DNA from 3 places in the Paenibacillus sp. FSL R7-0189 genome. Region 1 is predicted to be linked to each of the others. Evidence: predicted binding sites of a transcription regulator. Region 1 holds the regulator's gene; each other region holds the start of a gene.
What was found. The regulator Rex, encoded in region 1, represses fermentation and respiration genes when NADH is low (regulators of the CRP and FNR family bind a similar motif). The targets are predictions, from matches to a motif close to TTGTGAAATATTTCACAA.

Region 1 (10,256 bases):
TGCCACCCGCTTTTTCTCTTCGTGGTTAGTTTCTCTGTCCGTTTTTTCCCCCATCATAACCTTGTCAATCGCCATCGACAGATGCCGCTGCTCAACCTCTGTCAATTCCTCACGCATCATATAAATTGCTGCCTCATTCATAACACTTTCGAGCTGAGCACCGGAAAAACCATAGGCTTCTTCGGAAATTTTGTCGAGGTTCACATTTGCATGAAGCGGCTTATTTTTGGCATGCAATTCGAGAATCGATTTACGGCCTTTTTTATCAGGCATGTCGACTTGAATATGACGGTCAAACCGGCCAGGACGCAGCAATGCTGAATCAAGCATTTCTTTACGATTAGTGGCTGCTACCAGCAGAATGCGCGGCGTTTCGTTGTTATAGATCCCGTCCATCTCGGTCAACAGCTGATTCAAGGTCTGATCATATTCTCGCTGCTGTCCGCCTTCACGCTTACCGCCAATTACGTCAATTTCATCTATGAAAATAATAGCGCTTTGCTTGTTTTCCTTAAGGGCGCGGGTACGGGCATCCTTAAACAAATCGCGGATACGGCCGGCACCGACACCTACGTACATTTCTACAAACTCACTGCCTGATGCTGCCACAAATACAGAGTTCGTATAATGTGCTGCTGCTCTAGCCATAAGGGTCTTACCTGTTCCTGGAGGGCCTGTAAGCAGAATCCCTTTCAAAGGCCGAATCCCGAATTTGCTGATTTCCTCATGCCGGATCAAAAAATCCAACGCTTCACGAAGCTCCTGCTTTGCATTGTCTTGCCCGCCAATTTCTTCAAAAGTGAGCTTTGAAGGTCCATCCTTCTTGCGTTTCTTCCCGGCACCTGCATTTACCGCAAGTCCGCCTCTTAAATGAGCAATGATAAGTAAAGCCGTGAGCATCCCAGCAGCAATTACAATCGGGAATATATTAATGCCTAGAAAAGCCATAAAAATAAACAAGACAGGAACAAATCCGATTAGAATTTCTTTAAGGTATTTAGGCATTATTCCATACCCCCAATGTCGCAGGTTTACGCGGCAAAATAATAAATTTGCTTTCTTTTCCATTACTCAAGCTTACATAGACATTATTGTCGTCAATTTCTGTTGAGGCTATCACATTTTTATATTGCGGATATTGCGCTTTGAGTCCATCAAGTTCTGTGGGTATAAGTGTATATTTACGGCTCTCCATGGCTTCAGCTACAGAGAACATCGCTTTATCCCAGTATTCATCCAGCAGTTCACTGGAGTTCTGTTCTACATCAAGTTTCAGTGTACGTCCATCAATCATCGATTTTCCTTCTTTGGAGACGTACTGAACCAGTTCACGTAATTTCGTGCCTGGCTGGAGATCAAGTTTCAAAGTGACCTCATTGCGGTTAATACTGATATGAGAATTATTGACGCCCTCATATTGAGATACAATCTTCTGAAGTGGTTCCTGCATTGCAAACTGACGATACAAAAAGAAGCCACCAAACAATAGAGTAGCCGACAGTAGAGACGTTATCAGCACAGGTACAAGACGTAATTTCAAGAAACGTCCTCCTCTCAAAGATGACAAAATATAAAGCTCATTATAATAATCTATAGCTATTTGAGAGCTCATCAGAGAGACTGAAGTCTCTTATTGCTGTTCTAATTACAAGTAGTAGTATATCACAGGTGTATATACTAATTTCAAAATAAATGTGAATATATTTAAAATTTAATTTTTTAAAAATTTCCATCAATACCAAATATATTCCTCACTTTCGACAAAACCGGCCTTGATTTTTAATCAATCGGCTTATTTTTGTATGTGAATTTAAAAGAATATTCGGTGATAACTACCCATTCAGTATATCACTTAGTATATCACTTTTGTACATCAAATAAATGTAAACAAGCGAACTTATAATAAGTTCGCTTGTTTACTATGCCACCCTTAATTTCCTTATGTTCGGCTTAACTTTTAGGTAAACTGTAACCTTCACCCATTCGGGACCCATCCGAAAACCGATAAAATTGATAATAATACCGACCGCTCTGTTTATAAAAAAGCTGCCAAGCATACTCTCCGTTATATACTCCCGGCAGCAAGCGTTCAATCGTTATGTCCGGAAGATCAGCTTTGATAATGCCGCGTATTTGGGCTTCCGAGGTTCCTTTACTTAGTTCCTCAGCAAACACTGCGTCGTCGCCTTCAGCAAATTTTCCATCTACCGTAAAGCGGACCCAGACCATAAGAGCAGTCCCGGCTTCATTTTTTCCTGTTAAAACCCAGTACACTGCATTTTCATCCCAAACCGATTTTTGTGCTTTGGTTACCTCTGTTAGACCCGCTCTGGTTTTGGCAACATCCTTAGCGATATCACGCTCGTTCCATTGATCTTTCATAATATAGGCATAGAACTGGATAAGTCCAAACCCCAGGAGCAGAATCAGAACTGACCCCAGGAGGATCCATTTTTTCCTTTTCTTCAAGGTACAGCTCCCTTTCTAGTAATATATCTTTTTTGATTATATAACACACCTGCGTGTTTATCCAAAATTTCATAATTTTCTAGCTTTCCCAGTCTTAAAAATGCACAAAAGGCCGCAACTTTTGCTAAAAGCAAAAAGTCGCAGCCTATTATTTATTCGTTATTCTCCAGACTTAACGCTTCAATAAACCTTCGAAGGCTTCTTGCGCTTTACGCCGGATAGCTTCCTCATCCAGGGTTAAGCATTGTCCATGCTTGATGACCTGTTTACCATTCACCCACACATGCTCAACATCCTTAGCGCTAGCAGAGTAAACTGCATGAGACAACAGATCTGTGTGTGGCAGCAAATGCGGCTGATCGATATCAATAGCAATGAAATCAGCTTTCATCCCTACAGCAAGTCTGCCTACATTATTTAAAAAGATGGACTGCGCGCCATATTCTGTAGCCATACGCAGAGCTTCTGGAGCAGGGACAGCCGTTGGATCACCGCTGACACCCTTATGAATGAGAGCTGCAAGCCGCATCTCTTCAAACATATCCAAGTTATTGTTACTTGCCGCGCCATCCGTGCCAAGAGACACCTTCACACCAGCTTTTAGAAGATCAGTAACCCGAGCCACTCCGCTAGCCAGCTTCAAATTACTGCCCGGATTATGAGATACACCCACATTATGGCGAGCCAAGATCTCAATCTCTTCATCATTTAAATGAACACCATGTGCAACTATCGAGGGACGTGTGAACATTCCAAGCTTCTCTAAGTGAGCTACAGGACGCAACCCGTAATCCGCCACATTTTGTTCCACTTCACGTTTCGTTTCGGACATATGCGTATGCATCGGTAAATCCAGATCATGCGCTGCCTGCACGAACTTAACCAGGAAGGCAGGAGGGCAAGTATAAGGGGCGTGTGGCGAGATCATAGTAGTAATTCTACCGTCAGCCTTTCCATGCCAGTTACGGGCAAAAGAAATCGCTTCCGCAAGCTTGTGATTCTGTACATCCTCTGGACATAACCCGATCACACCACGCATCAATACGGAACGGATACCTGATAACTCAGCTACCTCGGCTACTCGGTCCATATGATCATACATATCGAGGAAGGTCGTAGTTCCACCCTTCAGCATTTCCAATACAGATAAGGAGGTTCCCCAGTATACATCATCACCGGTGAACTTTTCCTCCATCGGCCACATTTTCTCCTGAAGCCACACTTGTAGCGCTAAATCATCTCCATATCCACGCAGCAAAGACATCGCCGCATGACCATGTGTGTTTACAAGTCCAGGCATGAACAGCAGACGGCTGCCATCAACCACTTGCACTCCAGCTTCCATCTGAGGCTCTTCTTTTCCTATGTAAGTGATTAAATCATCTTCAATAGTCATATATCCACTCAGAACCGGCTCATCCGTTCCCGGAGTCAGAAAATACCCGCCCTTAATTATCGTTTTATTGTTGTTCATGTTCGCTTTCTTCCTTTCCATCCCGCAAGTAATAAGCAAGACTTTGCAGATCAGTTGTAAAATCAGCTGCATGCACCCGGATATTCGGTGGTGTCTTCAGAATCACAGGGGCAAAGTTCAAAATCGCTTCAATCCCAGAAGAAATGAGGATATCTGCTACATTTTGAGCTTCTGAATCAGGTACGGTAATAATGGCAATGCGAATACCTTGCTCACGAATTGTGCTGCCTAGTTCATCCATCGGTTGCACAGTAAGGGAGTTGATCTTACGTCCAACCTTAGGAGCGTACGAATCAAATATAGCCGTGATTTTCATAGTATCTTTGAGATATGCATTGTAATTAGACAAGGCATGTCCGAGATTACCTGCTCCAACTAAAGCTACATTAAGCTGTTGATCCAGCTTCAGGATATGACGGATTTTCTCAATAAGATACGTTACATCATAGCCGATACCTTTTCTGCCGAAGTCACCAAAATATGCTAAATCCTTACGAATCTGTGCGGGATTAAGATCAAGCTTTTGCCCAAGTTCCTGAGAGGAAACTGTTAATATTTCGCGATTCTGGAGATCATTCAAAAAACGCAAGTACACAGGCAGTCTGCGAACAACGGCTTCTGATATTTTATCCGATTTCATATTTTCCCTCCTAAAAATAGTAATGTTCTTGTGAAAATCCATATTCAAACGTCTACCTCTCCTTATTAAGGACGGTACTGTAACACACCGCCCTTAAGGATAAGGAGGAGCTAAACTGAAGACGAGCGTTTTAAGAAGCGCCGCCATCCTCTAGCCATTCCGCTATGCGAGGGACCATTTGATCAGTAAGCATATGCTCCATTTTGGGACCAGGCAATGAATAAAGGAAATACTTCCCGTAATGAGATTCAATAACCCTCGTATCATAAACAATAACTATTCCGCGATCCTGCGCCGTGCGAACCAGTCTTCCGAATCCCTGCTTAAAACGAATAACCGCTTGAGGAACAGATAATTTCATGAACGGATTCTTCTTCTGGGCCTGCAATAACTCAGACTTCGCTTCCGCCAACGGGTGATTCGGCGGTTGAAACGGAAGTCTCACGATGGCCAGGCAAGTCAGTGCTTCACCTGGAATATCTACACCTTCCCAGAAGCTGCTCGTCCCCAGCAGAACGGATGCTGCACTGTCCTGAAAGCGGCGGATCAGCTTGCTCCGGCTGCCACCTTCCACGCCTTGACCAAGCACCGTAATCTCTTGTGAGGCTAAAGCCTCTTTAAGCGGATCATATACCTGACGCAGCATTTTATAAGAAGTAAACAGAACCAGCATCCGCCCACGTGTTGTTTTAGCAGCTTCCGATAATGACTGTACGAGTGTATCGACAAATCGAGCATCGCCCACACTCCCCTTCACACTAGGAAAATCACGCGGTATAACTAGCAGTGCCTGCTCGCGATACTTAAAGGGGGATGGAAGGAGTGAGGTCATTAGACGTCCCTCTTCCGCAGCTTCGTTAAGTCCGAGATTATCAATCATAAATTGAAAAGATTTATCTACAGACAGCGTCGCCGAGGTAAGCACGATGCTTTTTTTCTTATCGAAGAACAACTCTTTAAGCTGGCTGCTAACATCCACAGGGACGGCATACAGCTGTAGTGATTTGCTGCGGTAATTTCCATTTGCCTCCAGCCAATATACTACATTATCGTCATTCAGCCCCATAAAGAATCTTACTTGCTCACGGATGGAAGCCAAATCCTTAAATAAACCGCTAATATCAGTAACAAGACTGTCTGCTGAGGATTGGCTTTCCTGGTCACGCATCTCGTTAAGCATTTTATCACCCTTACGGATGATATCGCTTAACGTCAGATTCATAGTGTTCTCTAGCGCAACTAATTCATCCCAATCCTTCGGCTTACGGGCGGGAAGCAACCGCATAACCAGTTGTCCCGCTTCCCCCGCCCCTGCATCACTGCGTTCCGGCAAAAGGCTGAACAGCTTGTCGCTGAGTGCATCCCAGGTTTCTTTGACGGTAAGCAGATCCGGGTAAATCCGATCGATGACTCCGCTCCATTCTGAAGCCTCTTCACTGCCTGACGACTGTAATATCTGGCGCAGAGCAGGAAGCTGTCCGTTTCGGCTATCTTTATACAGTCGCGATAACGTGTGTGCCACAGTGAAATGCTTCATATGCATGCCAAGATGTTTACCAGCCACATCTTCTAAATGATGTGCTTCATCAATGACAAGATGCTCGTAAGCCGGAAGCAGCTGGTGCCCAGCCTTAACATCTGCGAATAGCTTAGAGTGGTTTGTAATGACCACGTCAGCAATCCCAGCTTCATGCTTAGCCCTATGATAATAACATTTGCGGAACCACGGACAAGAACGGCCCAGACAGGAATCGGTATCGCTTGCCACCGTCTCCCAGAAATCACCGCCCCGGCCGCTTAAATTCAGCTCTTCATCATCCCCTGATTCACTTTGAGTGAGCCATACGATCATCTGAGCGGCAGTAAGCGCATCTTCCCTTGGGCTTATAAAGTCCTTTTTATTAATTTTATGCTCAAACTTACGCAGACACAAATAATGTCCTCTTCCCTTAAAAATAGCAGCTTTAAACGGAAAAGGAACTACCTGCGTTAACAAAGGGATATCCCGCTCGCGCAATTGGTCCTGCAGATTAATGGTATGAGTGCTGACCATGACTTTTTCATTGGTGCGAACGCTTTGATAAATGGCAGGCAACAAATAACCGAGCGATTTACCGGTTCCTGTGCCCGCTTCAATCAGTAGGTGTTTGTCTTCGGCAAGTGCCGTCATCACCTCATTGATCATAATATCCTGAGCTTCCCGGCTTTCATACTGCGGTAATGTGTCTTTAAGTCGTTTGGTTACTTCGTCCATATAATCAGTAAAAGATAAATTCGCTAGCGGATTCTCAGCATGCTCATCTCTAGGTGGCGCTAACTCCGTCCAGTCTCCTACTGCAAGCGCTAATTGACGATAGAAAGTCAGATCACCTTCGGGCTGTAGCGTCTCCGCTTCCCGCTCTCGCAGCAGACCATCAAAGTACCAGCCCAGATCACTATCCTCTTCGGTAAACAACTCACAGAGTCTCTGGATCGTAAGCAGCGGCAGCTCGTAGAGCTCCTCCAGACATTTCAGCAGCACTAAAGCAGTCGCAAGTGCATCACTATCTGCCTGATGCGGACGATCATGCGTCACTCCAAAATGAGCGCTGACAGAGCCTAGCTGATAAGATGTGAGCGAAGGAAAGCAAATTTTCAGAAAATCAATCGTATCCAAAATCCGCCCTTGAAATGGCAAATAACCACAACGATCTAAAGCATTTTGTAAAAAATGGAAGTCGAAAGCGACATTATGCCCTACGAGCACAACATCATCCAAGAGCGGAACAAGCTCCATCATCATCTCATCCAGCTCAGGCGCATCCTTCACATCATCATCGGTAATCCCCGTCAGACCTGTTATAAAAGGAGGAATCGGCGTTCCGGGCTTGACATAGGAACCATATACCCGGGAGATGGACCGGTCTTCTTCTATAATTGCAAGGCCAACCTGGATAATTTCACCCACGGATTGGGTTCCTGTTGTTTCAAAATCAAGCACGGCAAATTTCATTATAATTCTATTCCCTTTCAATTGAGACTCTTAATCAGCATAACAGAAGTTGCGAAAAAAGGCGATGCACACCACTGGTTCAGGGGATGCATCGCTTGAATGGAAATTTCCAAAACCGTTATTCTTTTACAAAAGGGAAACCAGCTGATTTCCAAAATGCAGCTTCCCTCCACGACGGCGGCATACCTCTAAGTTAACGTTTGGTTCCGGAAGCGCAGGATCATGCTGCAAAGCAAGATCAAACAATTCCTGCGCTTCATTGAAACGTTCCTGTGAGGCTCGTATGCAGCCTAAAGCATTATAAACCATGGCTTTCAGCTTGGTTTCCCGTATCAAGCCCAGCATATGGTTCAGATGACTCCAAGCGGACTCACCGTCACCTTCCTGCAGATAAGAGATGGCCAAATATAATCGAGCAGCCAAGCTATCCGGGTATTGCGCAATAACTTCTTTAAACTGATCAATACACTTTCCATACATCAGCAGCTTATAATACCCCTGACCTCTTACAAAGGAATCCATACACAGCTCTGGTGCTTCCTGTTCCGGCACTTCCTCTTCGACCACTGCTGTAAAATCCGTACTTTCGCGAAAGGAACTAAGCTTCTCAGCAAAAGCGAGCCATTCATCCATCACTTTATCGCTCAGTCTATGCAGCATATTATAATTGCATAAAAGCTCATTCCGGCGGGCACCCTCCGCTGTAGGGTAATCTGTTACGATCTCCTGAAGCACCTTGTTCATTTCAGCAAACAAATGTTGAAACATGGGCTATCCCCCCCCTTACTGAAGATGAAATCAGTTCAGCTTGCCTGACTTCATTTTCTGCGAGATCGGGGTCTTTCATCCCTGCCATTCATTACATGGCGTAAGTCCATACATTAAGCGATTGTAGCATGCAATTCATGATCAGCCAGCTTCACTGGTTTGTTATTCTCATCCACGAATACCACCGTTGGCTTATGTGAATCCAGTTCTTCCGAGGACAACATCGCATACGAAATGATAATTACTGTATCGCCCGGCTGAACAAGACGAGCCGCGGCACCATTAAGACAGATCACTCCGCTTCCACGCGGTCCAGGGATTACATAGGTTTCCAGTCGCGAACCATTATTGTTATCCACAATTTGAACTTTTTCATTCTCAAGAATGTCCGCGGCTTCCATCAAGCTCTCATCAATGGTAATACTGCCCACATAGTTCAAATTCGCTTCCGTTACTGTTGCGCGGTGAATTTTGGATTTCATCATATGTCTAAACAAGTGCAGCAACCTCCTTTGGAATAAATACATTATTATCAATCAAGCGTGTTCTGCCAAACTTCACGGCGAGCGCTATTATAATTTCCCCATCCACTTCTGATAAAAGAGCTTCATCCTCTAATCCTTCAAGATCAGGGAATTTTAGGATCTCCGCATAATCAATCACCGCTAGAGGAGAGCTGGAAATAACCGATGTCAACAATTCCCGCACTTCAGCAACGGTTCTTACTTTTCCTTCTTCAATGGACTGACGTGCTTCACGTAAGGAACGAGATAACACCAATGCCTGACTACGCTCCTCTGGAGACAAGAATACGTTACGTGAGCTGAGTGCAAGTCCATCCCCTTCACGAACGATCGGACAAGGGATAATTTCGACATTCATATTAAGATCGGACACCATTCGGCGAAGCACAGCAACTTGTTGAGCATCCTTCAGCCCAAAGAAAGCATAATCCGGCTGTACAATATTGAAGAATTTATTAACCACTGTGGTTACACCATCAAAATGCCCAGGGCGGGAAGCCCCACAAAGCCGGGTAGTAAGCTCCGAGACCGAGACCGTAGTCCGAGTAGGCTGCGGATACATTTCTTCCACACTGGGGATAAATACAATATCTACTCCCTCACGTTCAGCGAGTTCCAAATCTCGACGCTCGTCACGCGGATAGGAATCATAATCCTCGTTTGGCCCGAATTGCAAAGGATTCACAAAAATGCTCATTACCACTGTGTTGCTCATTTCTCCAGCCCGGCGAAGCAGACTGGCATGTCCGTCATGCAAGTATCCCATCGTAGGAACGAACCCAATCGGGGCGTGCCCGCCTTGTCTCATATACTCCAAAGCTTCGCGCAGCTGCTCAATGCTTCTGACGACTCTCATTTATTTTCCTTCCTTTCTTGCAGCGCCATATAAAGAATCCAAAACCGTTACATCTGCATTAAAAACGTGACTTTCATCTGGGAAGGAACGTTCCTTCACTTCCTTCACATATTGGCTGATGCCCTCACGGATTACATTACCCACATCCGCATAGGTTTTGACAAAACGTTTCTCACGGTAAGGTGAGGCATACCGCAGCAAATCATGGAAAACCAATACCTGTCCATCACAGTAACGGCCTGCACCGATCCCAATGGTTGGGATGCTAAGCGCTTCAGAGATCGCTTGGGCTACTTCTTCCGTTACCAGCTCCAGAACGATTGCAAAAGCACCTGCGGCCTCAAGCGCCTTAGCTTCATCCATCAGACGTTGAGCATCTTTGGCATCTTTGCCTTGAATCCGGTAGCCACCAATCATATTCACGGATTGAGGCGTAAGCCCGATATGTCCCAGTACAGGGACTCCCGCAGCTACAACCGTAGCTACAGTCTCACAAATCTCGAGTCCGCCTTCCATTTTGACGGCATGAGCCC
Region 2 (10,256 bases), 280 kb from region 1:
TCGTTGCCGCCGATCCTTGTCTTCCTGATCTTCCAAAAGTTCATTATGCGTGGCGTCGCATTATCAGCAGTTAAGGGATAAGCAAGGATCGACGGATTTAGTCACGGATCGTAAACATGCACATGAAAGGAATATAAATGCACCTCGTTTGTAAACGATTTCTCTTTTATGATCGATATGTAAGATAACTATGAATTGAAAAGGGGAGTTTCAATGCGTAAGTACTCTAGCGTGCTACTAAGCCTCCTTGTGGCCGGATCGTTGTTAACCGCTTGCGGCGGTAATAACAATAACGGAAACACGACAGGAAACAAGGAAGGGGAAGCGACTACTGCGCCAACGAATGCTGCAACAGATAATGCTGGCAGTGCTACAGCAGCGCCAACTGATGATATCACACAAAGAAAAGTGACCATCAAAATTCACTATCCAACCCCTGACCTAACCGAAGTTAGAGCACAGGAAGATGACAAGATCAAACGTTTCCAAGAGGAATATCCGAATGTTGAAATCGTCAAAGACGATTGGCAGTACAATGTAAGTGAAATCGGCATCAAAATGGCAGCGAATGAAGCTCCAACCTTCTTTAACACCTACGCTACAGAAGCAAAATTCCTAGTTGAAAAAGGCTGGGTAGCTGACATTACGGATCTGTGGAATAAATACGAATTTAAGGATCAAATTAACCCGGTTCTCCAAAATCAATTTATCATTGACGGTAAAGTCTTCGGCGTAACTCAAAAGGGTTATGTAACAACCACAATGATCAACAAAAAAATGCTGGACGAAAAAGGCGTTGCTGTTCCACCTATGGATTGGACTTGGGATGATATGCTGAATACCGCGAAAGGCGTAGCTGATACCAAAAAAGGTATTTCCGGTATTGCTCCAATGGGTAAAGGGAATGAAGCAGGCTGGAACTGGACCAACTTCCTGTTCGAAGCTGGCGGTGAAATTCAGAAGATAGAAGGCGGTAAGGTTGTAGCTACTTTTAATTCTGAGGCTGGGATTAAAGCGCTGGATTTCTACAAGAAACTTAGATGGGAAGCAAACGCGATTCCTCAGGACTGGGCACTGGGCTGGGGTGATGCTGTAGGCGCATTCCAACAAAGTCGTACAGCAATGGTAATGGCTGGATCTGACGGTGTTATTGAGCAAGCGTTGAATCAAGGCGGTCTGAAACCAGAAGATGTACTTACGTATCCAATGCCTGCAATGGAAAAAGGCGGAAAACACACCGGGGTACTTGGTGGTGACTACCTTGTAATCAATCCAAATGCAACACCAGACGAGCAAGAAATGGCATTCCGTTATATTACATTTGATTACTTCTCCGATAAAGGTCTAGAAGCACTGGATGCGGTTCTGCAACAACGTACAACGGATGGTAAATACTTTATTCCGCCGCTCTTAGATTACTATTCTGCAGATTCTGACTTCGGCAAGAAAACGAAAGCTGTGTATGATAAATATACAAATGTATATCAATACAGCCCTGATATTTTAGGTTTGCTGGACGGTAAACCGGAAGCGCAATACAATACACAGGACTACTACGCAACCATGTCCAATGTAATTCAAGAGCTGTTCTCCAAAAAAGGAACAGATTCCAAGACACAGCTTGAAGCTGCTGCCAAAACAGTGCAAGAGAAATTCTTCGACACAATTAAAGTAGAATAGCTAGGAAGAACAGAACCGGCTCCATAGGAGTCGGTTTTTTTATGTTTATATTATTGATATTTTTATAAATCAACACGACGGGGGGGCATCCCACTATTTTTTAGAGACCAATGGAAAAATAGAGTGTCAACAAAATTAGGTTTGCTTTTTTAAAATATTTTTGCGAGCGGAAAGGTAGAAAATGGGTATCAGTTCTTGTCTTTTTAAACATAAACTTTAAATTTAAGAAATAATAAAGCATAAATAATGGTAAAAAATCTATAATATGATCGAATGAAAGCGCTTTGAAAACAAATCAAAAAAACTTTATACTTTGTGAAAGATTTCACTATACAAGGTGGAAATGATGTGATAAGATAAATGTGTAGAGAAAAACAACCTAAAAATTGACAGGAGGACGAGGGAGATGGCAGTTAAGAACGAAGTCGCCGCCCAAGTTAAACAAACTACCGCTGAAGAGTATATTCAGACTTTAGTGGATAAAGCGAAAAAAGCACATGAGGCATTCATGGCGCTGGATCAAGAGCAAGTTGACACAATCGTTCATGCAATGGCGTTGGCTGGACTCGACAAACATATGTACCTCGCTAAATTGGCTGTAGAAGAAACTGGCCGCGGGGTTTACGAAGACAAAATTACTAAAAACATCTTCTCGACAGAATATATCTGGCACGGAATTAAATACGATAAAACAGTAGGCGTTATTGAAGACAATGCTTATGAAAGCTTCCAAAAAATTGCTGAGCCCGTCGGAATTGTAATGGGTATCACACCGGTAACCAACCCTACATCCACCACGATGTTTAAAGCGTTGATTTCGATTAAGACACGGAACCCTATTATATTCGGTTTCCACCCATCTGCGCAAGAGTGTAGTGCAGCTGCTGCTAGAATTCTTCATGATGCGGCTGTAAAAGCTGGCGCACCTGAGAATTGTATCCAATGGATTGAAATGCCAACAATGGACAAAACAAACGCTTTGATGAACAACCCTGACGTTGCACTTATTCTCGCAACAGGCGGTTCAGCAATGGTAAAAGCAGCTTATAGCTGTGGTAAACCAGCTCTTGGCGTAGGTCCTGGTAACGTACCTGCATTCATCGAAAAGAGCGCGGATATCGATCAAGCCGTAACGGACATCATTCTTTCCAAAACATTTGATAATGGTATGATCTGTGCTTCCGAGCAAGCTGTTATTATCGAAGAACCAATCTTTGATCAAGTGAAAAAGAAAATGATCGCTAATGGCTGCTACTTTGTTAACAAAGAAGAAGCTGCCAAACTTACTAGCGGCGCTATGAACGTTGATAAATGTGCGGTTAACCCAGCAATCGTTGGACAATCCGCAGTGAAAATTGCTGAAATGTGCGGCATTCAAGTTCCTGCCGGCACTAAGATTCTGGTAGCAGAACTTGAAGGTGTAGGCACTAAATATCCATTGTCCGCTGAAAAATTGAGTCCTGTGCTTGCTTGCTACAAAGTTAAAAACGCAGATCAAGGTATCGAACGCGCAGCACAAGTTGTTGAATTTGGTGGTATGGGCCATAGTTCGGCTATCCACTCCAACAACGAAGAAGTAATCATGAAGTTCTCCAACCGTCTGCAAACAGGACGTATTCTCGTTAACTCGCCTTCCACTCATGGTGCGATCGGCGATATCTATAACACTAACATCCCTTCGTTGACGCTGGGCTGCGGATCTTATGGTCGTAACTCCGTGTCGCAAAACGTTACAGCAATTAATTTGATCAACGTGAAAAGGGTGAATCGTCGTACCGTGAATATGCAATGGTTTAAAGTACCTGACAAGATATATTTCGAAAAAGGCGCTACTCAGTACCTGACCAAAATGCCTGATATCACACGTGTCGCAATTATCACTGACCCAATGATGGTTAAGCTCGGATATGTTGAGAGAGTTGAACATTACCTGCGTCAACGCCAAACTCCTGTAGCGATAGAAGTGTTCTCGGAAGTTGAACCAGATCCATCGACAACTACAGTTGAAAAAGGTACAGCAATGATGAACAGATTCCAACCGGACTGCATCATCGCACTTGGTGGTGGTTCCCCAATGGATGCTGCAAAAGGAATGTGGTTATTCTATGAACATCCAGACGCAGACTTTAACGGTCTGAAACAAAAATTCATGGATATCCGTAAACGGGTTTACAAATTTCCTAAACTTGGAAACAAAGCTAAGTTTGTAGCGATTCCAACTACTTCGGGTACGGGTTCGGAAGTAACATCTTTCGCAGTTATTACCGATAAAACAACTGAACAACACACTAAATATCCTTTGGCTGACTACGAGCTAACTCCAGACGTAGCTATCATTGATCCAGAGTTCGTATATAGCTTGCCAAAAACTGCTGTAGCTGATACAGGTATGGACGTATTGACACATGCCATCGAAGCTTATGTATCTGTTATGGCGAGTGACTACACTGATGGTCTGGCAATTAAAGCAATCCAATTGGTATTCCAATACCTTGAAAAATCGGCGCTTGAAGGCGACAGAGTTGCCCGTGAGAAAATGCATAACGCATCAACACTTGCTGGTATGGCCTTTGCTAATGCTTTCCTGGGTATTAACCACAGTTTGGCGCATAAATGGGGCGGTCAATATCACACTGCTCACGGTCGTACTAATGCGATCCTTATGCCACACGTTATTCGTTACAATGCTAAGAAACCTACGAAGTTCGCTTCGTTCCCTAAATATTCACACTTCGTAGCTGACGAGCGTTATGCAGAAATCGCCCGTATTCTGGGATTGCCAGCTCGCACAACTGAAGAAGGTGTAACTAGCCTGATCAATGCTATTCGCGATATGAACAAAAAACTGGGTATCGAAGAATCCTTCCAACAACTGGGCTTTGATCCTAAGGATTTTGAATCCCGTGTAGATTACTTGGCTGACCGTGCATTTGAAGATCAATGTACAACTGCCAATCCTAAGCTGCCACTGGTATCTGAACTTGCAGATGTGTACCGTAATGCTTTCTACGGAAGATTTGATAATTAATATTTGGTTAAGTAGATAATAGGATGGTTGTGGACTAGATATAAGTGACAAATATCACCGGAAAGGTGATATTTGTCACAGTCTATTTATAGAAAATAAACTAAAATGTTTATATAAACAACGGTCCCATACATGGAACAATGATTGTGAATTTTCGAACAACCATATCTTTCTTGGGATCACGAGACACGGGATCAACCTTCAAGCCCGCGATCTCTACAAATATTATAAATATAGATGGAGGGATTTAGCATGTCGGTGATTGAAAAAGATGTACAAGAAGTGAAATCCGGTTGGAGAAGTTTTACAAAAGGTAAATGGTCCAGAAAAGTTGACGTTAACAACTTTATCGCAAGTAACATTAAGCCTTATGAAGGAAACGAAGAATTCCTCGTAGGACCTACTAGTAACACAACTGAACTATGGAAGATTATTTCCCAATTGAGCAAGGAAGAAAGAGAAAGAGGCGGCGTATGGGATGTTTCCCTAGATACTGTCTCCACAATCACTTCACATGCTCCAGGCTACATTGACAAAGACAAGGAACAAATTGTAGGCGTACAGACTGACGCTCCTTTCAAACGTTCCATCCAGCCATTTGGCGGGATCAAGATGATGGTTGATGCTACGAAGGCTTACGGCTTCGAGCTTCCACAAAACATCGTTGACATGTTTACGAACATTCGCAAAACGCATAACCAAGGCGTATTTGATGCATATACACCAGACATGAGAGCTGTGCGTAAATCCGGCGTAATTACAGGTCTTCCTGATGCTTACGGCCGCGGACGCATCATCGGCGACTACCGCCGCATTGCTCTGTACGGTATTGATTTCCTCATTAAAGACAAAAAACAACAACAAACTGAGCTTGAAGTTGATTCCATGACTGAAGATATTATTCGTTTGCGTGAAGAGCTGTCCGAGCAAATTCGTGCACTTGGCGAATTGAAAGAAATGGCAGCCGCTCATGGTATGGATATTTCCAGACCAGCGACCAACTTCAAAGAAGCTACTCAATGGGTATACTTCGGGTATCTTGCAGCAGTTAAAGAGCAAAATGGTGCAGCGATGTCCCTAGGCCGTGTGTCCTCTTTCTTGGACATCTATGCAGAACGCGATATTGCTGAAGGTACTTTGACTGAAGAACAAGTACAAGAAATCGTCGATCATTTCGTAATGAAACTGCGTATCGTGAAATTCTTGCGTACACCTGACTATAATGATCTGTTCTCCGGTGACCCAACATGGGTAACTGAATCCATCGGTGGTATGGCTGAAGACGGAACAACTCGTGTTACCAAGAACAGCTTCCGTTTCTTGAACACCCTGTACAACTTGGGTCCAGCTCCGGAACCAAACTTAACTGTACTGTGGTCCGAAAAATTGCCTGAAGCCTTCAAAAAATATTGTGCTAAGGTTTCCATTGAAACTAGTGCAATTCAGTATGAAAATGACGATGTAATGCGTCCATACTGGGGTGAAGATTATGCGATTGCTTGCTGCGTATCTCCAATGCGTATCGGTAAACAAATGCAGTTCTTCGGCGCTCGTGCCAACCTGGCAAAAGCATTGCTGTATGCTATCAATGGTGGTATAGACGAAAAATCCGGAGCACAAGTTGGACCGGAATTCCCAGCGATCACTTCTGAATATCTGGATTATGACGAAGTAATGAAACGTTTCAAACCGATGATGGAGTGGTTGGCTAAAACTTATGTTAACACTTTGAACATCATTCACTATATGCATGACAAATATTCTTACGAACGTATCGAAATGGCGCTGCATGACCGTGACATTCTGCGTACGATGGCTTGTGGTATTGCTGGGCTGTCCGTTGCAGCTGACTCACTAAGCGCAATTAAATACGCCAAAGTAAAACCTATTCGTAACGAACAAGGTATTGCGATCGACTTCGAAACCGAAGGCGAATTCCCTTGCTACGGTAACAATGACGATGCTGTAGACAGCATCGCAGTAGAATTGGTTGAAACCTTCATGACTATGATCCGTAAAAACAAAACATATCGTGATTCTGTGCCAACTCAATCGGTACTGACCATTACTTCGAATGTAGTGTACGGTAAGAAGACAGGTACTACACCTGACGGACGTAAGAAAGGTGAACCTTTCGCACCGGGTGCTAACCCAATGCACGGACGTGACAAGAAAGGCGCCTTGGCTTCCCTGAACTCTGTAGCTAAACTGCCTTACTCCGATGCACAAGATGGTATCTCTAACACGTTCTCCATCGTACCTAAGGCACTTGGTAAAGACGAGGATTCCCGTAAGTCTAACCTGGTACACATGATGGATGGATACTTCCATAACAACGCTCAGCATTTGAATGTTAACGTATTTAACCGTGAACAGCTGATGGACGCTATGGAGCACCCAGAGAACTATCCACAATTGACTATTCGTGTATCCGGCTATGCAGTTAACTTCATCAAGCTGACTCGCGAACAACAAATGGATGTAATCAACCGTACATTCCACGGTTCGATGTAATTTGTTTCTCTTTGAATTAGTACTACATTGAAATAATTGCAAGGAAGATACCGCCCTTGTCTCAAGGGCGGTAATATCTTGTTTGAGAATTGTTAAAATTTTAAATTTTATAGCCGCGATTTAGGGATATGACAGTCTCAAAGACAGGAAGCTTCATCGTTGAAAGAGGGACTGTTAGTCTGTCGTGGCGAAAGGATGACATCCTATGATTAAAGGTCGCATACACTCTTTGGAAACCTTTGGAACCGTTGATGGACCTGGTATTCGATTTGTCTTGTTTATGCAAGGCTGCTTGCTGAAATGTCAGTATTGCCATAACCCTGATACTTGGGCTTTAGATGAAGGTAAAGAAATGACTCTAGAAGAAGTGCTTTCGGAGATCGAGCCATATATAAACTACTATCGTTCATCCGGTGGCGGGTTAACTGTATCCGGTGGAGAACCAACCTTGCAGGCGCAATTTGTAAAGCAGTTATTCACGGAAGTGAAAAAACGTTGGAATCTGCATACCACATTAGATAGTAATGGCTACAACGAAGGTGACAAGATTAATGACTTATTGGACGTTACAGATTTGGTTATGCTTGATCTGAAGCATATTGATGAAGAAGCGCATATCAAGTTAACTGGTAAATCCAATGATCGAACTTTGAAGCTTGCACGCTGGCTCTCAGACCATAATCGTAAGATGTGGATCCGACATGTGTATGTACCTGGTATTCATGATCGTGAAGAGGATCTCATTAACTTAGGTCGTTATATTGGAACCTTAAATGGCGTCGAGAAATTCGAAATCTTACCTTATCATCAGATGGGTATCTATAAATGGGAAATGCTCGGCAAAGCTTATGAACTGGATGGAGTACCTTCTCCAACAGAAGAAGAAGTGCAACGGGCATATCGCTTGGTAGAAGAAGGTCGTAAGCAAACGGCATTGGTATAATAGATATATATTTTTAAGAGAGACCGTACCCTCAGTGGTTGATCACTGAAGGTGCGGTTTTTTGTTATGAGGAAGTAAAAAGGGAGGGGATAAAGCTCCTCTGAGGGGGTAGTTTTATACTATTCCTAATAAAGACATGCTATAGTTACACGTGGTTAATGGGATGGATAATAAATGAATATGTCAGGTAATGTGACTATTTGGATGTTTTATTAATTGTTTCTAGAGTGAAAACAAAGTTTTGTGATGAGAAAAACAAATAAATTAAGCGATTTAACATTTTTGTGTTATGTAATATAACTTATAATGTAGTTGATTCCGCTTACATTAGAGATTTTTATCCCTATAGTGGATGAATCTTAACCTTACGATAATGAAGTCTGTTTTCTATAATAAGAAGTGTAAAGCACATCAATATATAGGGAGGGTCACAAGAAATGAAAAAAAGTATGACTTTGCTATTGTCCCTGATTTTCGTATCATCAGCTTTACTGACTGGTTGCGGAGGCAACAACAATGAGTCTTCTAACAAAGGAGATGGAAACGCTACCGCGACTAATTCAGCCGCTACAAATGCTCCTGCAACAGAAGAACCGGTAAATAACGAGCCATTTGAAATGACGATTCGTCACACTCAAATCGGTGCAGACAAGCAGAAACGTCTGGCTATTCTCGAAGAAGTAGTTAACAAGGTACAAGAGGATGTACCGGGTCTGACCTTTAAACTCGATGGGGTAGATTCAGATGTAAACCGTAAAGAAAAATTGCGTGGTGAAATGGCTGCGGGTAATCCGCCGGAAATCTTCGATCTGTTCGGTAGTCCTGACTCCAAGATCTATGCTAAAGAAGGTAAATTACTTGACCTGACTCCAATTCTTGAGGAACTTGGAATTAAGGATAAATTCTCAAATCTTGATCCTTTCACTTATGAAGGAAAAATCTATGGATTGCCTATCGGTGGTTCTGGAGAAGGCTTCTTCTATAACAAAGAATACTATACAAGCAAGGGCTGGAAGGCTCCAACAACGTTTGCCGAATTGGAACAACAATTGGCTGATATCAAGGCTGATGGAAAAGTACCTTTGGCTGGTGCATCCAAAGCTGGTTGGGTACCACTTATGTTAGCTAACCACTTGTGGTCACGTTATGCAGGTCCAGATGTAACTGCTAAATTTGCAACAGGCGAAGCTAAATGGTCTGATCCAAATGTAGTAAAAGGATTTGCGAAATATAAAGAATGGGTTGATAAAGGCTACTTCAAAAAAGGCGAACTTGGCTTTGAATATGCTGAATACACAACACAATTTACTAGTGGTGAAGCGATCCTGCTGTATGATGGTACTTGGAAATCCTCCGTATTTAAAACTGGCCAATCTGGCGAAGGTTTGATCGGTAAAGTTGGCTTCTTCAATATCCCAGCAGTTGAAGGCGGAGCGGGCGACCAAACTGCATTGATGCGCGATGTGAACAATGGTTATGGTTTCTCTGCATCTGCTGAGAAAGATCCACGTCAATTGGCTGCTGTGAAATCTTTTATTAAAAACTTATTTAATGAAGAAATGCAATTGCGTGGACTTGTTGAAGATGGTGTATTGCCAGCAATGAAGATTGACCAAAACGTATTGAATGAGAATATTACTGATGATCTGATGAGCGAAATCGTAGGTGTACTTAACAACTCACAATCTTCGTTCCCAGCATTTGACTCTCTTGTTCAAGCTGATGTAACTACAGAAATCAGTAACATTCAAATTCAAAAACTGATTGGCGATCAGACGACTCCTGAGAAAATGGGCGAAGCTTTGCAAAAGGTACAAGAAGAAGCAAACGCAGCAGTTGAATAAATAGCTGCAAACTGAATGTACCCTGGTGCTAAATCCAGGGTACATTTTTAAAATCAAAGAAAATATGTGTTTGCACTTGATCTGAAGCATTCACTATTCGCCAGATGTCAAAGCAACCGGAGGTAGTCATGAATAAAGCATTAAGAAATCCAGTGGTATTTTTCCTTTTCGTTCTTCCAGCATTGATATTGTTCACGATGTTTTTCATTTACCCCATTTTCAGTTCTATTTATTACAGTTTTACCAG
Region 3 (10,256 bases), 300 kb from region 1:
ATAAATGTAAGACAAATAACATTACTGATGCCCGTGTGGTTAACAAAAGACAGGTCGATTGTGGGGATTTATCTCCATGATTGACCTTTTTCGTTCAACAAAGAGATACAATTTTCGTGAGTACAATCACAAGTCAAAACTCCTTTCAGGGTTAAGGTGAACAGGTAGAAAAGATTTTTTCAGAACCTGATCACATATCCCGAGGAGGAACTATTATGGAAACTAAACAACCTAATGATAGAATTTCGGATTTACAGCATAAGCAATCGGTGCAACCTGGATTTACTCCAGATGCCCTGGTAAAAGATATTGTGCTGCAATTCCCAAAAGCTGCGGATTATTTCAAGTCTAAACGGATTGATTTCTGCTGTGGAGGCGCCAAACCTCTTGCTGAAGCAGCTGTAGAGCGTGGACTAGATCAAGAGATGATCATTAGTGATCTCAACAAGCTGTTCGAGGAATATCCGGTACCACAAGAAGAACTCGCATGGAACACAGCACCTTCTGCAGAGTTAATCGACCATATTGTGAGTAAACATCACCATTACCTGCGGGAAGAACTGCCCCTGATTAGCCAAAATGTAACTAAGGTATACCGGGTTCATGGCGGAGATTCACCTCATTTAGAAGAGTTATATAGTTTGTTTAATGCACTCAAGGAAGATCTGCTTCAGCATACAGCTAAAGAAGAGGAAGATGAGTTTCCAAAATTATTAGCGTATGATGCCAATCCAAGTGAAGAAGGGCTGACCACACTTCGCGAGGCATTATTTGAACTTGAGAGTGAACATGACACAGCAGGCGATATATTGAGACAAATACGCAAAATAACAGATGATTTCACCCCACCGGCTCATGCTTGTACAACCTATCGTTTGACTTATGCCCGGCTAGAGGAGCTGGAGAGCATGACTTTTGAACATGTTCATCTGGAGAATAATATATTGTTCCCTAGATTCCAGTAGAAAAAATGAGTTTTCAAAGAGTCCCTTAGGGGACTTTTTTTATATTTGAGAACAAAGCTTATTTACGTTATTCTTAAATAGACAGTATGCATAACTTACTACAAGCCTGAGACGCTGTGTGGTCATTAGGCGGGACAAGGCGGTGTCACTATGCCCACGAAATATATGTGGAGGTTGTTACTAGGATTAGTCATCGTATTCATAATAGGTGGATGTTCGACTCTTGCTGACGTTAATAATGAAGGGAATAATGGCTTAGCAGGATCAGACGGGCCTACGCTTTCGCTTATCGTTGCGGGAAATGACTTGCTGACCAACCCTTTGGACAAGCAGCTTAGCGAGAGCTACAGAAAAGGGATAACGATCTTTGACCTACTGAAAGGTAGTGGGAAGGCCACCTTTTCTGAGGATAACACAAGCATTCTAACGGTAAATAATATTTCACTCAGTCCAGGAATGAATTGGGAGCTGCAAATGGATGGGGAGACCATTGGATCTGAGGATTGGGGTCGAACCGTCGGGCATGAATCAAAATTAGTAATTACGGCGATGTCTAAGGAACAAGAGGAACCCCTTCAAATTGTGTTGTTGACCGTGAATGGCGGAAGTGAGCAAGTGAATTTGAATCATTCATATGTTATGGGATTTACTGAAGATTTAACAGTGAGAGGTTTGTTGAAGAACAGCAGTGTGGTGCAGTTGACCGAAGACAACAAAAAGGTGTTATCCATTGGTGATTATACTCCTCTTAGCAATGAAGTTTGGAAGATGAAGGTGAATGGGAAGCAGCTGCTTGAGAATGGAATGGACATGAAGCTTAGAGTGCAGGATGAATTGGAGATTTTATTGGCTATACGTTAAAAAAAGTACATAAATGCCAGATCTACGGTTATTCAGAACCTGTGATCTGGCTTTTTTTATTAGAATTTAGAACCTAACAAAGTTGTCTTATTTTTTATGTGAAAATATTCACATTTAATGTGACTGTAATCACAATCTCTCTTAAATTTTGAAATGTATAATTTCATTATGTAGAAGATAAGTTGAAGCAAAGTTCAACAAGAACGGATAAGACTGAGGAGGCACCTAACTATGGCAGCGAAGAGAGAAAAATTAGTATTAGTCGGCAACGGTATGGCAGGCATAGGTACGCTAGAGCAAATATTGAAGCTAGGTGGAGCTTATGACATTACGGTCTTTGGAAGCGAACCTCACCCCAATTATAATCGGATCATGTTGTCCTATGTTCTCGAAGGCAGCAAAACCATCAACGATATCATCCTAAACGACTGGAACTGGTATGAAGATAACAACATTACCTTGCATACAGGAACAACAGTTACGCGAATTGACGAGCATTCCAAGCAAGTAATTGCGGATAACGGTATGGCTGTTTCTTACGATAAAGTGATTATTGCAACGGGTTCGAATTCATTTATTTTACCTGTACCTGGTTGTGATAAGGAAGGCGTAGTGGGTTTCCGGGATATTGCAGATTGTGATGCGATGCTAGCTGCGGCTAAACAATACAACAAAGCGGCGGTAATCGGCGGAGGCTTACTTGGATTGGAAGCGGCAAAGGGTCTTGTGAACCTTGGCATGGACGTTACTGTAGTGCATCTGATGGAAGATCTAATGGAGCGCCAGCTTGATCGTAATGCCTCCTCTATGTTGCAAGCTGAGCTAGAGCGTCAAGGCGTGAAATTTGCCATGGGCAAACAAACAGTAGAATTGACAGGGGAACAGAGAGTAAGTGGTTTACAATTTAGTGATGGCACTACACTTGCAGCTGATTTTGTAGTTATGGCTGTAGGCATCAAACCGAATATAACTGTGGCAAAAGAAAGCGGAATTGCTGTTAATCGTGGAATTGTAGTGGACGATTATTTGCAGACCTCTATGCAGAATGTATATTCCATTGGCGAATGTGCCGAACATCGCGGAGTTTGTTACGGATTAGTAGCGCCGCTCTTCGAGCAGGGTATGGTTCTAGCTAAACATCTCTGCGGAAGCGATACAAATCCATATGAAGGTTCTGTTGTCTCCACCAAATTAAAAATTTCCGGTGTGGATGTATTTTCTGCAGGTGAGTTTATGGATTCCCCTGAGCACACTGTAATCTCAAGCAAAGATGAATGGAAGCGAACCTATAAGAAAATTCTGCTCAAAGACAATGTCATTGTTGGTGCAGTCCTGTTCGGGGATGTGACGGAATCGGCTAACCTGCAAAAGTTAGTAAAACAAGGTGCTGTAATGACTGATGAGATTTATACAGAGGTCATGGGTACGGGCTGCTGCGGAAGCGGAGCCAAAAAGAGCACATCTGTAGAAGCTATGGCGGACGAAGAAATCGTTTGTGGCTGTAATGGGGTTACTAAAAAAGCGATTGTGGATGCGGTCATAGAAAATGGTTTTACTACTGTGGACGAGATCAAAGCATGTACAGGAGCGACGCGTTCTTGCGGAGGTTGTAAACCGGTTGTAGAACAAATTTTACAATTTGTCCTGGGTGATAGTTTTGAGCAGTCTGCCAAGCAAGGTATCTGTAGCTGTACAACGCTTAGCCGGGATGAGATTGTTGCTGAGATTACAGCTAAAGGTCTTAGTACTACTAAAGAGGTTATGCATGTACTGGGTTGGAAACAAGAGGAAGGCTGCTCTAAATGCCGTCCGGCGATTAACTATTATCTGGGGATGCTAAATCCGGATACACATCAAGATGAGAAGGAATCACGTTTTGTTAATGAACGTATGGGAGCCAATATTCAGAAAGACGGAACCTATACCGTTATTCCACGCATGTACGGCGGGGTAACGACACCAGAGGATTTGAAGAAAATCGCTGATGTCTCCCTTAAATATGATGTAAAAGTTGTGAAGGTGACTGGTGGGCAACGCCTGGATCTAATCGGGGTGAAAAAAGAGGATCTGCCGAAGGTATGGGAAGAGCTCGATATGCCATCAGGTTATGGTTATGCCAAATCGCTACGTACGGTTAAGACTTGTGTGGGCTCACAGTTCTGCCGTTTTGGCACACAGGATTCGCTGGGAATGGGCGCGCTCATAGAACGTAAGTATGAACGTCTTGATTTTCCTGCCAAGTTTAAAATAGCTGTCAACGGCTGCCCACGTAACTGTGCGGAATCCTGCACGAAGGATATTGGCATCGTCGGTAATGACGGCGGTTGGGAAGTATTTATCGGTGGTAACGGTGGGATCAAACCACGGATTGCTGATTCCTTCTGCAAAATTAAGACCGATGAAGAGTTGATCGAAGTGTGCTCCGCTGTGATGCAATATTATCGTGAGACCGGTAATTATTTGGAGAGAACCTCCGAGTGGGTTGAGCGTATGGGACTTGAGCAGATTCAAATGGTCATTTTGAATAATGAAGATAACCGCAAAGAGCTGGCCGCACGGATTGACTTTGCTCTGACTCAGGTGACGGATCCTTGGAAAAAAATGCTCAATGACAGTAGCACTCGTACTGCGCTTTTTGAAGAAACAAGAGTCTAGCGGATATAACGCACACAGAAGGGGAGAGACCAATGAATAAGACCACACAAACGTATGCAATAGGCTCAGTACAGGATTTCCTGCTGCAGATTGGCCGTGTAGTGATAGCTGGAGATGTTGAACTGGCTGTATTTCGTGCCTCTGACGGAGCCATCTATGCAGTAGAGAATCGTAGTCCTCATCCTAAGGGTGGCCCGCTTGCGGAAGGGATCGTGTCAGGTCACTATCTGTACGATCCGCTGTACGATTGGAAAATCGATCTGCGCACGGGCGAGGTGCAGGCACCTGACCAAGGTAGTGTTGTGACTTATCCAGTCACTCTGGACGGAGAGAAAGTTACAGTAAGCGTGTAGACACCGAAGCTGGTAGTAATAGATTTAATAGAAAACGGTGGGGTGGAGTGTTATGTTTACGCAAAGTGTGGAGAGCATCGTAGAAACGGCAGTCAGTAAGCGGGACAAAATGAATGAAAGCTTACCAAGATATTTTCTAGCAGCCCTGTTGGCAGGTGCATATGTAGGCATTGGGATTATCCTTATTTTCTCTCTAGGAGCACCGCTAGCAGCTGCTAAATCTCCTTTCCAACCGCTTATTATGGGTACATCCTTCGGCATCGCCTTGACGCTTGTAGTATTTGCAGGCTCAGAACTGTTTACTGGGAATAATATGTTTTTTACTGTAAGTACACTGGCAGGCAGAACCAGTATCTGGGATACGGTTAAGAACTGGATTCTTGTATTCATCGGAAATGTGGTAGGTGCAGTGATTTTAGCGCTTTTAATTCGTGGGACTGGGTTGTTCAGTGCTGCGCCGCCAGAGCATTTGATCTTTACAGCCGCTGCTAAAAAAATGAGTCTCCCGTTCTCTGAGCTGTTTTTTCGTGGAATCCTATGTAACTGGCTGGTCTGTTTAGCGCTATGGATGTCCTCACGTGCTAAAAGTGAATCTGCTAAGCTAATTTTAATCTGGTGGTGTCTGTTCGCCTTTATCGCAAGCGGATATGAGCATAGTGTGGCTAATATGACTCTGCTTAGTGTTGCTGTGTTGCTCCCGAATCATCCGGAAACCATTACGATAGCTGGATGGCTGCATAATATGATCCCTGTAACTTTGGGGAATATCATTGGTGGGGGCGTATTTGTCGGCATGGCCTATTGGCTGATCTCACCAGTGCGTGGTACTCGCAATAACCGTTAAATCCATTTTTAATTAACTATATTAGAGCTGAACCGATCTTGGGTTTAGCTCTTTTTTTGTTGAATATAAAAAAAAGACACCTGCATTAGGCGCCTTGGACCACTCTATTTTATATTATGCAGAATAATTGGGTCATGTATGTTTCATTGAGGTGAATAGAGGGTATATTATAACGGAATTAGATCCGGCAGATTTCGTTCGGACACAGTTCGCAGTGGCAAATTTCTTGCAGCATGCCAAGGTCCTTGATGACAATCATACCGTTCTCATACTCAACAGCATCTTTTTTACGCAGGTCGCTCAGCATCCGGTTAACACTTTCACGAGTGGCACCGATCATGTTGGACAAATCTGTATGCGTAATTTTTTTGTTGATAAGGATATTCTCACCATCGCTGCTCTTCTCACCATAGGTATTGCCAAGACGAATGAGCGTGGAGCATAGTGCACCAGGTTTGCCGTACATCATTAGATCACGGAATTTAGTTTGGGTGAGACGGTGATGAATACCCATCCATTTCATAAAGTCGATAGCAAAGTCACAATGTTGGCAGATGAGAATTTCTAGATCCTTTTGTTCGATGACGCCAACTTCACTTTCTTCAATCACTTCGGCTGTAAAGCTATGCTTAGTGCTGAAGAATGGATCTGCTTGACCTACCATATCGCCAGCTTGATACATATAAAGAATGAGTTCTTTACCTTCATCAGTAGATTTAGTTAATTTCACACGTCCACGTTTGATATAAAACAATTTATCCGAGTAGTCGCCTTCCCAGAATAGATGTGAACCCTCTGGAACTATGCGCTCTTTCATTGTAACTAGAAGTCTGTTGAAATTCTGTTCGGAGAAACAGTTTGTATTTCCGTGGGCTTCGATAACATTGTAATGTTCTTTTAGCATAATCGACATCCCCTTTATTCCCTCAGTTTTTCAGTAAATTTTAAATTAATTATACCTTGAAAATCCCTCGAATTGGTTATAAAAAATCGTTTAAAAGTGTCGAATTTTCAACATTGTGATAAATTTCACTTCTAAAGTGTTCGATGTAATATTCTTTTTAACTAAAAAAGAGTAAGTGATCTCACGTTTATGATATATGAACAGCGGCTATCCATTATTCTCAAATACTGGGTTAATCGCTGTTTTTTTGCGTCCCCGTTAGATTGTAACATATAACACAGTTGAAATTCATGTTAAAGAAATTAGTTTTATCTCAACTCCGTATAAATGCACACATCTTCATTACGGTCGGACATTGGCTCTATTGCTATGCAGCGATATCCTGAAATTGGAGCAAAAATCAGGAGAAGGAGAAATCATATATGGCTAAAGTAGCAGACAAATATCTTAAGGTTGATCCGTGGGCAATTATTGAAGAGGGCTTTGATCCAGAAAGAAATCGGACTTCGGAATCTATTTTTTCATTGGGTAATGAATACATGGGTGTACGCGGATATGCAGAGGAAGGGTATTCAGGTGACACCCTGCAAGGAAGTTATTTTAATGGATTAAATGAACAATTGGATATTGGCAATCACTATAAAGGGATTATTCGCTCGCTGAGATATATGGTGAATGCGGTGGACTGGCTGTATACACGTCTATCTGTAGATGGTGAACAGCTTGATTTAGCAAAAAGCAACGTAACAGATTATGTGCGCAAGCTGGATCTTCGTAAGGGTACGTATCGGAGAGAGCTAATCTGGCATCTAAACGATGGCAAGTCGCTAAAAGTAGTCTTTACACGTCTGGTCAGCATGACTATGTCTCATTTGGGGTTGCAGCGGGTGGAGTTTGAACCCCTTAATTTCTCAGGGAGCGTGGACATTTGTGCAGGTCTTGATTTCGGCATTATTCATGAAGAACGCGGCGAATGTATGTGGAACAGTCTCCGCAGCGGAGTAAGTGGAGCGTCCTCTGCTATTATGGCCAGTACAGTGAACACTGGGAATAAGCTGTTCTCAAGCTTTACCTTACAATCCTCGCAGCCGTTGCAGCTCACTGCTACTGAGAGTGATAAGTTTATTGGACAAAATTTCACTCTGGACCTTACGGAAGGAGAAGTTTCCTATTTTACCAAACTGGTTATGAACTATTCGGATAGTGATTCTGCCCATACAGCTGAAGAACTGTGGAACAAAGGTCTGTCTCTTGCTGAAACAGCAAGCCAATTGACAGATACCCAAATAATCGCTGATCAGACAGCTTATTGGAAGGGCATCTGGGAGACAAGTGATATCCGAATTGAGGGCGATCCTGAGAATCAGCAGGGTATTCGTTTCTGTATCTTCCAGCTTTATCAGACCTATCATGGCGATCATCCCGGATTTAATATTGGTGCCAAAGGGCTGACGGGTGAAGTATATCGTGGGTTGGCTTTTTGGGATACAGAATCCTATTGCTTACCGTTCTATATGTTCAATAATCCAAGGGCTGCCCGGAGCTTATTGGAATTCAGATATAAAACATTGCCGCAGGCTATGCAGCGCGCTAAAGAGGTGGATTGTGAGGGAGCCTGCTATCCAATTGCTACTATAGATGGAACAGAAAGCTGTGATCTCTGGCAGCACTCTAATCTTCAGCTTCATGTAGGGACTGCTGTTTCTTATGGCATTTGGCATTATGTCAAAAATACCGGTGATAAAAGCTTCCTGCACAGTAAAGGGGCTGAGATGCTGATTCAGATCAGCAGATTCTATGCTACACGTGGCCAATGGGGGCAACGCAGCGGGGAATATGGTTATTTTGGCGTTATGGGCCCTGATGAGTTCCAATTGATGGTCAATAACAACTGCTACATTAATCTGATGGCTCAACAATCTTTTGAATACACCCTAGAGACTCTTCGGGAGATGAAAGAACAGGCTCCTGCTGCTTTTGCAGCTGTGGTAGAGAAAACAGAACTTCATGACGAGGAACTCACCGATTGGGAAAACAAGGCGCAGCATATGCGGATTCCGGTTGACGAAGTGACAGGAGTTTATGAAGAGCATGATGGGTTCTTCGATATGCCACATATTGATATTCATTCGATTCCTGTTACAGAATTCCCGTTATATTCGAACTGGTCATATGATCGTTTATATCGCTATGACATGATTAAGCAGCCGGATGTACTTATGTTTATGTTCTTGTACAGCGGACAATTCTCTAAAGAAGCGAAGCTGGCGAACTATGAATATTACGAGCCTAGATGTATTCATGAGTCTTCGCTGTCACCTTCGATCCACTCCATTTTGGCGAGTGAAATCGGCAAACCCGAGGAAGCATATTCGTTTTTTGAATTTGCTACTCGACTGGATTTAGACAACTATAACCGTAATACCCGTGAAGGGCTGCATACTACCTCAATTGCAGCTGCTTGGATGAATATTGTTTACGGCTTTGGTGGAATGCGTTCGGATAGAGCACGTCTGTCCTTTCAGCCAACCCTGCCAGAACGCTGGGATGAATATAGCTTCCAAGTATTGTATGAAGGAGTGCTTCTGAGAATTGCGGTCGACAAAAATTCAGTAACAATCACTGCGGTTAATGGTGGAAGTACCGAAATTATAGTGTACGGACAGTCGATTACAGTGGATGCTTCCGGGAAGACGCTTCCGCTAGGCGAAGGGATGCTGGCAGGATGAACTGGATCGTAAAGGAGAGTTGTTTTGATAAACAGCTTGTGACGACGAACGGTAACAAATATATGTTAGGCAACGGCTACATGGGGTATCGCGGCACACTGGAGGAATTCAGTAAAACTGAGCTAGTAGCTGTCACCCTCGCAGGACTATATGACAAAGAGGGGGACAAATGGAGAGAACCAGTTAATGCCCCTAATGGATTGTTGACCAAAGTTTTCTGTAATGATCAGCTCTTAAGTGTGCTTGACTGTGAACCGGTCGTTCATACTCAGGAGCTGAATATCCGAAATGCCATTCATCATCGGAGCACTGAATATGCTGTATCTGACGGTGGGGCGTTGACGTTTACCGCAGATCGTTTCGTAAGCCAGGATAATCTTCACTTGCTCGTTAGTAAATACTCTATTCGCAGTACTCAAGACTGCCGAGTAGCGATTGAGACGGGAATTGACGTAGATGTGTGGGATATCAATGGGCCTCATCTTTACGGACAAAAGGTACAGCTCAAGGACGAGGTGCTGATCTCTTCTTCTGTTAGCGGAGAATTGAAGATTCCGGTTGTTGTGGCGGAGAGGGCGTATTTCAGTTTTGGTGAGGAGCTACTGGAAGATGGGGCTGCTGTTCGCCGGATTTCTTTTGATGCCCGTGCGGGTGAGACGTATGAATGGTTTAAGTATGTAGCAGTCTATACTGGACTTGATGCGGATCAGCCGGAGACGGAAGCTGTTAAATCTGTCCATGCTGCTGAGGCGTTGGGTTATGAGGCGTTATTTAAGGCTCATCGTCTGTTATGGGACGAGAGATGGTCACACAGCGATGTAATCATCGAAGGTGATGAAGCTGCCCAATTTGCCTTGAGATATAGTATCTATCAGCTGTTAATCATTGCCCCTACAGTTTCGGAGAAGGTGTCTATTCCAGCCCGGGGATTATCGGGTCAGGTAT

Region 2: the regulator Rex is predicted to act here: its motif matches at 4,853-4,870, upstream of pflB (formate C-acetyltransferase).
Region 3: the regulator Rex is predicted to act here: its motif matches at 1,923-1,940, upstream of nirB (nitrite reductase large subunit NirB).

What each region holds. Positions count from the first base shown of each region.
Region 1 covers NZ_CP150223.1:4,764,550-4,774,805, reverse strand. The annotation lists gene MKY63_RS20805 (AAA family ATPase) at 1-1,005, opposite strand, end outside; gene MKY63_RS20800 (hypothetical protein) at 998-1,540, opposite strand; gene MKY63_RS20795 (DUF5590 domain-containing protein) at 1,951-2,469, opposite strand; gene MKY63_RS20790 (amidohydrolase) at 2,642-3,943, opposite strand; gene MKY63_RS20785 (redox-sensing transcriptional repressor Rex) at 3,930-4,583, opposite strand; gene dinG (ATP-dependent DNA helicase DinG) at 4,714-7,575, opposite strand; gene MKY63_RS20775 (hypothetical protein) at 7,702-8,343, opposite strand; gene panD (aspartate 1-decarboxylase) at 8,457-8,840, opposite strand; gene panC (pantoate--beta-alanine ligase) at 8,833-9,723, opposite strand; gene panB (3-methyl-2-oxobutanoate hydroxymethyltransferase) at 9,724-10,256, opposite strand, start outside.
Region 2 covers NZ_CP150223.1:4,487,666-4,497,921, forward strand. The annotation lists gene MKY63_RS19440 (carbohydrate ABC transporter permease) at 1-81, shown strand, start outside; gene MKY63_RS19445 (extracellular solute-binding protein) at 214-1,680, shown strand; gene adhE (bifunctional acetaldehyde-CoA/alcohol dehydrogenase) at 2,087-4,708, shown strand; gene pflB (formate C-acetyltransferase) at 4,961-7,222, shown strand; gene pflA (pyruvate formate-lyase-activating protein) at 7,428-8,165, shown strand; gene MKY63_RS19465 (extracellular solute-binding protein) at 8,603-10,009, shown strand; gene MKY63_RS19470 (sugar ABC transporter permease) at 10,138-10,256, shown strand, end outside.
Region 3 covers NZ_CP150223.1:4,469,212-4,479,467, forward strand. The annotation lists gene ric (iron-sulfur cluster repair di-iron protein) at 270-965, shown strand; gene MKY63_RS19385 (hypothetical protein) at 1,116-1,826, shown strand; gene nirB (nitrite reductase large subunit NirB) at 2,058-4,481, shown strand; gene nirD (nitrite reductase small subunit NirD) at 4,514-4,834, shown strand; gene MKY63_RS19400 (formate/nitrite transporter family protein) at 4,887-5,678, shown strand; gene MKY63_RS19405 (Crp/Fnr family transcriptional regulator) at 5,857-6,582, opposite strand; gene MKY63_RS19410 (glycosyl hydrolase family 65 protein) at 7,005-9,311, shown strand; gene MKY63_RS19415 (glycosyl hydrolase family 65 protein) at 9,308-10,256, shown strand, end outside.